3 regions of the Lactiplantibacillus argentoratensis genome follow, and region 3 is predicted to be linked to each of the others. Evidence: predicted binding sites of a transcription regulator. Region 3 holds the regulator's gene; each other region holds the start of a gene.

Region 1 (2,274 bases), 380 kb from region 3:
TGCTAAGTTCGTTGATTAATGGAACAGCCAGTGATATTTGTTTTTCCTTCTCGCAAATCGTTGATGATTTGGATAGGGCTCACCAAACAATTTTCACACCGCTAGCTTATGTCGGTCTGGGTGTCATGTATGGCCGGTTAGCTGAGCCTGAGAAAGCTCAATTTTATTTCAGGAGAGTACGATACTATGTCGAGCACGCTGGCTCATCAGGATATGCAAATGATTACTTACGGCTGTTAACCCTAATCTTTTATACGGCAGAGTATTACGCAATTAGTGGTGATTTCGTCACAAGTAATCGTCTAATAGATGATGGGGTAGCGCTTTGCTCAGATGAACATGTCACGTATTACTTACCAAGATTGAAATACTTAGCGACCGAGAATGCTGTTAAGCAACAACTTTCGGATAAATTGATTAAGCGGTTAATGAGTGAAACAGAAGCTTTTGCACGGATTAATCATAATCAAGTTGTTGAGGTTAAGGTAGCTGCATTGCGACAACGATATTTGCAGGGTATTGCTGCTTCAGAAAACAATTAACAAGACAATGGCTAGATTTAGTGTTTTATTGTAGTTTCCAACATGCTAAAACTAATCAATGCTTTGTACATTAAATAATAAGAAGTCCCACACTAGCAAGTCAATACTAGTGTGGGACTTCTTATTTAGAAAGTTATGTATGACGCCGCCCGCCCCTAAAAAATCTTCCCCGGATGTCCCGCAAAAAGTCCTACCGATTGAAGTTCTATTATAAACGCTTATGGTGTCCCATTCCGGAAAATCCTAATGTAGCGGTAATCCATTAAAGACAATGATTGAATGGAATTCACTTAGACATAAGAAATTCTTATTAAATTCACAGGCACAAACTATTTTACCTTCTTTGACTAATTTGATAGACTTAAGTTAAGAAAGTTGAGGTGACTGATTGAGATGGCTAGTCATAGGCAAATGATTGACAAACTAGTGTGGTGTTGTTACTAGCGCAGTCTGCGTTAGTAACGATGCACAAACTCAATTTTTAATCTTAACTCGGAAAAAGTAACGAGTAGTCAATTTTTAGGTGAAAGAGGGATTTTATGAACAATTTTCAAAATGACCCACAACCACGGACCATCAACACACAAGTTGGCCTCCGTAGTTTCCTAACTAAAATGTATGGGTTTATGACAATCGCCGTGTTAGTTTCGGCCTTTACCGTTTACTTAGCGATGACCACGTTCCAAGCACAAATTAATGCCGCCTTTTCACAACACCCATTCATCTTCTTGATGATCTTCATTGTCAGCATGTTTGTGATGATTGGTGGGATTCAAGTCAACGCGACACGCAATCCAGCGATGAGCTTCACCTTACTGATGCTCTTTGCCATCATCTTTGGGGTTGAAATGTCAGTGACCTTGTCCTTATACACGGGTGCCGTTATCACCGGTGCGTTCGTTGCAGCTGGAGCTGTATTTGCGACCATGGCGGTGATTGGGACGACGACTAAGCGTGATATTTCACGTATTGGGACGCACTTGATTGCAGCCTTGATCGGGTTGTTTGTCGCTTCACTGGTCAATATGTTCTTACAAAGTGCCATGATTAGTTACATCTTTTCATACATTGGTGTATTGATCTTCGCCGGTTTATCCATGTGGGACGCTAACCGGATGCGCAACATGTATTTACAATATGGTGACCAGGTTTCATCGACTGGTTTGGCCGTTACTGGGGCCTTACAATTATACTTGGACTTCGTTAACTTGTTCCTCTACTTCGTCCAAATCTTCGGTGGCTCAAGCCGCGACTAATCATTAAGATAATTATTAAGGATTATGACCAAGATGTCATAATCCTTTTAATTTACCGAAAATGAGTTATTTCACGGGTTTTCGGTGGACCGAACTCCCGTTTTACTTAATTGTTTGGTACAATTATAAGGGTAAATAATTAGTCGTTCAGCCTGTACTGACAGGCGCTGCGCATCAGACCGCCAATCGAGTGGTATTAATGGTCTGAGTGACGGATTTTCATAAAAATGATGATTTAAATTAAGAGATGGGAGCAAACTAATGGCAAAAAAATTATTACTGATTGATGGTAACAGTGTGGCATTTCGGGCGTTCTTTGCGTTGCATAGTCAACTGGAACGGTTCGTAAATCCAGACGGCCTGCATACCAACGCCATTTATGGCTTCAACACAATGCTTGACCACATGATCAAGACAGTCGAACCCACGGATATGTTAGTGGCTTTTGATGCGGGTAAGACCACGTTTCGAACAGC
Region 2 (2,274 bases), 730 kb from region 3:
GAAGAAATTGGGACTGGTGCCGATCATTTCAATGTGCCTGCCTTTGGCGCTGATTATGCCTATACCGTCGATGGTGGTCCGCTTGGTGAACTGGAGTATGAAACGTTCAACGCGGCCCAAGCAACGGTGACGATTACAGGTGTTAACGTTCACCCAGGTGAAGCTAAGGACAAGATGGTCAACGCCTTGCAGTTAGCCGTTGATTTTCAATCGGCGTTACCCGCACATGATGTCCCAGAACACACGGAAGGCCGTGAAGGGTTCTTCTTCTTGCTTAGTTTAGACGGGACCGTTGATAGCGCCAAGATGACCTACATTATTCGTGATCATGACCGTGATAAGTTCGAAGCACGTAAACGGCTATTCTTGGCGGTTGCGGATCGGCTGAATTTAGCTGACGGTGTGGCCCGAATCAAGGTCGAGATGAAGGACCAGTATTACAATATGCGCGAAATCATTGAAAAAGATATGCGGGTCGTTGAATTGGCCAAACAAGCCATGCTCAAGCTCGGGATCACGCCCGCCATTTATCCGGTTCGTGGTGGGACGGATGGCTCCAAGATCTCATTCATGGGCTTGCCGACACCAAACTTGTTTGCTGGTGGTGAGAACATGCACGGTCGGTTTGAATACGTTTCAGAACAAGTGATGGCCCAGGCCGTGGACGTTGTCTTACAAATTGTTCAGGATAATTATGACCAGGACTAAATTCTTGACCTTGTTTGACCTTACGGGTTATACTTTAATAGTCAATAAAGGTCAAACAAAAATTGGCAGCTATGACGGCTGCCTTTTTGCTACCGTTTTTGAGGAGGTACGTGAATATGAATCCAGAACAATTTACAGAAAGTTTACAACAAGCCTTACAACAGGCACAACAAATCGCACAAACACGGCGCCATCAAGAAATTGGGGTGCCCCATCTATTTAAATTTTTAACGCAACCAGGCGAACTGGTTCGGCAGATCTTTAGTGAGGCCGGAGCTGAGTTAGACCAATTACAAACAGAGCTCGACCGTGAGCTGGATGACATTGCCGTTGTTAGCGGTGGTAACGTTCAGTACGGTGGCAGTATGAGCAGTAGTCTAGCGACGCTGATGCAGGCTGCCGATGCCAAGCGCAAGTCGTTAGGCGATGATTACCTTGCGACCGACACTTTGGCTTTAGCGTTGATGGATCAAACTGGTGATCAGTTGACCAAATACTTGAATCAGCAAGGCATCACGGCTGGACAAGTCAAGAATGCCGTTGATCGTATTCGCGGTGGCCAGCGGGTGACGTCGCGTAATCAGGAAGATCAGTATCAAGCTTTGGAAAAGTACGGGGTCGACTTGGTTAAACAGGCGCGCCAGGGGAATCAAGATCCAGTAATTGGCCGGGACGAAGAGATTCTGGACGTTATTCGGATCTTGTCACGGAAGACGAAAAACAATACCGTCTTGATTGGTGAACCAGGTGTTGGGAAGACCGCTATCGTAGAAGGACTCGCACAACGGATCGTTCGGGGTGACGTCCCAGAGAATTTGAAGGATAAGACGTTGTTTTCGTTAGATATGGGGTCCCTGATTGCCGGGGCGAAGTATCGTGGTGAATTTGAAGAACGACTCAAAGCCGTCCTCAAGGAAATCAAGAAGAGCGATGGTCAGATCATCATGTTCATCGATGAAATCCATAATATCGTTGGTGCTGGTAAGACGGAAGGCAGTATGGACGCCGGTAACTTGTTGAAACCAATGTTGGCGCGGGGAGAACTTCATTTGATCGGGGCCACGACGTTAGATGAGTATCGCCAGTACATGGAAAAGGACAAGGCGCTCGAGCGGCGGTTCCAAAAAGTATTGGTTGCTGAACCGAGCGTTGAAGATACGATCAGTATTTTACGTGGCTTAAAGGAACGCTTTGAAATCCATCATGGTGTCCGGATTCATGATAACGCCCTAGTGGCCGCTGCCAAATTGTCTGATCGTTATATTACGGATCGTTACTTGCCAGATAAGGCCTTAGATTTAGTAGATGAGGCTTCTGCTGAAATCCGGGTCGAGATGAACTCCAACCCAACGGAATTAGACCAAGTCAACCGACAATTAATGCGGCTAGAGGTCGAAGAAGCCGCCTTGAAGAAGGAAACTGACGATGCCTCCGTTAAACGGTTGGCGGATGTGCAAAAAGAACTCGCCAGCGCTAAGGAAAAACAGCGGGCTTTATCCGAACGTTGGGACAGTGAAAAGAAGAGTCTCCAAGCATTAAGCGACAAAAAGTCGGCGTTAGACAAGG
Region 3 (2,274 bases):
CACCTTGCCATGGTGGGGGTCGCGGGTTCGAATCCCGTCTTCCGCTTTTAATTTGCCGGGGTGGCGGAATTGGCAGACGCACAGGACTTAAAATCCTGCGGTTAGTGATAACCGTACCGGTTCGATCCCGGTCCTCGGCATTTTAAATAAGCACCCATAGCGCAATTGGATAGAGTGTCTGACTACGAATCAGAAGGTTGTAGGTTCGACTCCTACTGGGTGCATTAGTATCGGGAAATAGCTCAGCTTGGTAGAGCACCTGGTTTGGGACCAGGGGGTCGCAGGTTCGAATCCTGTTTTCCCGATCGTTTAACACAGTCTTAGTTAAGTGCTAAGGCTTTTTATTTAATTTTCTCGGGAAGTAGCTCAGCTTGGTAGAGCACTACGTTCGGGACGTAGGGGTCGCAGGTTCAAATCCTGTTTTCCCGATTACGGTTAAACCAACTAATCCAGTCATTTGACTGGATTTTTTTATGGCCTTTTTTGTAAGCAGGGGTGTTTCAACGGTCAGGGGACACTTTTGCGACGTTACTCACTAAGTCAGCCATGTGAAGAATACGGTGGTTGTGACTCATAATCCCGACAAGGCAACAGCCACTGTTAGTCATGAGCTCGGAGAAATTAGTCTCGGAACTGCTGTTCATCGTTGTGATACCAGTGCCCATCGCCTGCAATGAGGAGTGACTCAACTTGACATATTTTAAATAGGTAGTTCAATGAATATGGAGACCTAATAATTTAATCATTCTAGGGTATTAAGTGGTTGAATCAATTGAAAGCAATCGTTCGGCGTGCTATGCTGTAACAACCGTTAAGCACATGCTAGTCCGCGGTTTGGGTGAAATTCTTTGCTTTTTTCCATTATCCTCGTATAATAATAGTCAATATTAGTCAAAGATAATGAAAAGGGTGAAGCACATGCAAAGTCAAAATATCTCGGATATTATTGAGAAGTATTTAAAAAGTATTTTGGCGGACTCGGAGCATGTTGAAATTCGACGGTCAGAAATTGCCGACCTTTTCAACGTGGTACCCTCACAGATTAATTATGTGATTAAGACCCGGTTTACGATCCAAAATGGTTACTTAGTTGAAAGTAAGCGTGGCGGTGGGGGTTATATTCGCATTGAAAAGGTTAATTTGGTCGATGATGCTGATGTGTTGGACGCCCTCATACAAGTGATCGGTGATTCAATCACACAACGAGATGCCTATGCGGTCGTCCAGAGTTTATACGAGGACGACGTCTTAAATCGTCGGGAAGCGCAATTGATTTTAGTGGCGATCGATCACGAGACGTTAGGATTGACGGACCGGGACTTAGAAAACAGTCTGCGGGCCCGGATAATTATCGGGATCTTGAACCACTTGCGTTACGAAAGCTAAAGAAAGCGAGGAATCGCAATGGATAACTTATTTACACCTAGTGCCAAAAGTGTGCTGGTACTGGCACAGGAACAGGCCAAATATTTCAAGCATCAGGCAGTTGGTACGGAGCATTTGCTATTAGCCTTAGCCATCGAAAAAAATGGGATTGCTAATAAGGTGCTACAACAATATGCCGTTAGTGAAGATGACATTCGTGAAGAAATCGAACGGTTCACTGGCTATGGGACGTTGAGCAATGTTGGCAAGGATACCTACTTGCCATATTCACCAAAGGCCAAAGAAATTTTGTCCGTTGCTGGTGATGAAGCAAAACGGCTCGGTGCCAACAAGATTGGAACGGAACATTTGTTGTTAGCGATGCTCTCTGATGAAAGTATCCTTTCCTCGCGAATTTTAATGAACTTAAACTTAGACCTTGGTCAGACCCGGAAAGTCGTACTTCGCAAGCTAGGTGTCAGTGACGCTATGAGTAAGCGCAAGGGTAATGCGGCTAACCGCGGTGGTAAGAAGACCGAAGGCACCCCAACTTTGGATTCTTTGGCGCGCGATTTGACGCAACTCGCTAGTGAACAGGAAATGGATCCAGTTGTCGGGCGTTCCAAGGAAGTTAAACGCGTCATTCAGATCCTATCACGGCGGACGAAGAACAATCCGGTCTTGATTGGTGAACCAGGGGTTGGTAAGACAGCAATTGCTGAAGGTCTGGCCCAAAAGATCGTGGCTGGTGATGTACCAACTGATATGGCTGACAAGCGTTTGATGATGCTTGATATGGGCTCATTAGTCGCTGGCACCAAGTATCGTGGTGAATTCGAAGATCGCTTGAAAAAAGTGATCGATGAAATCTACAACGATGGCCATGTGATCTTATTCATCGATGAATTG

The links. The regulator CtsR, encoded in region 3, represses protease genes until heat stress. The targets are predictions, from matches to a motif close to TTGGTCAAAAAAGGTCAAANA.
Region 1: the regulator CtsR is predicted to act here: its motif matches at 873-893, upstream of V7R88_RS05650 (Bax inhibitor-1/YccA family protein).
Region 2: the regulator CtsR is predicted to act here: its motif matches at 746-766, upstream of clpB (ATP-dependent chaperone ClpB).

The regions. Positions count from the first base shown of each region.
Region 1 covers NZ_CP147647.1:1,222,396-1,224,669, forward strand. Annotated here, with positions in the region: gene V7R88_RS05645 (helix-turn-helix domain-containing protein) at 1-542, shown strand, start outside; gene V7R88_RS05650 (Bax inhibitor-1/YccA family protein) at 1,082-1,798, shown strand; gene polA (DNA polymerase I) at 2,060-2,274, shown strand, end outside.
Region 2 covers NZ_CP147647.1:1,572,806-1,575,079, reverse strand. Annotated here, with positions in the region: gene pepT (peptidase T) at 1-708, shown strand, start outside; gene clpB (ATP-dependent chaperone ClpB) at 825-2,274, shown strand, end outside.
Region 3 covers NZ_CP147647.1:839,874-842,147, forward strand. Annotated here, with positions in the region: tRNA gene V7R88_RS03855 (tRNA-Gly) at 1-46, shown strand, start outside; tRNA gene V7R88_RS03860 (tRNA-Leu) at 55-140, shown strand; tRNA gene V7R88_RS03865 (tRNA-Arg) at 151-224, shown strand; tRNA gene V7R88_RS03870 (tRNA-Pro) at 232-305, shown strand; tRNA gene V7R88_RS03875 (tRNA-Pro) at 356-429, shown strand; gene V7R88_RS03880 (CtsR family transcriptional regulator) at 919-1,386, shown strand; gene V7R88_RS03885 (ATP-dependent Clp protease ATP-binding subunit) at 1,405-2,274, shown strand, end outside.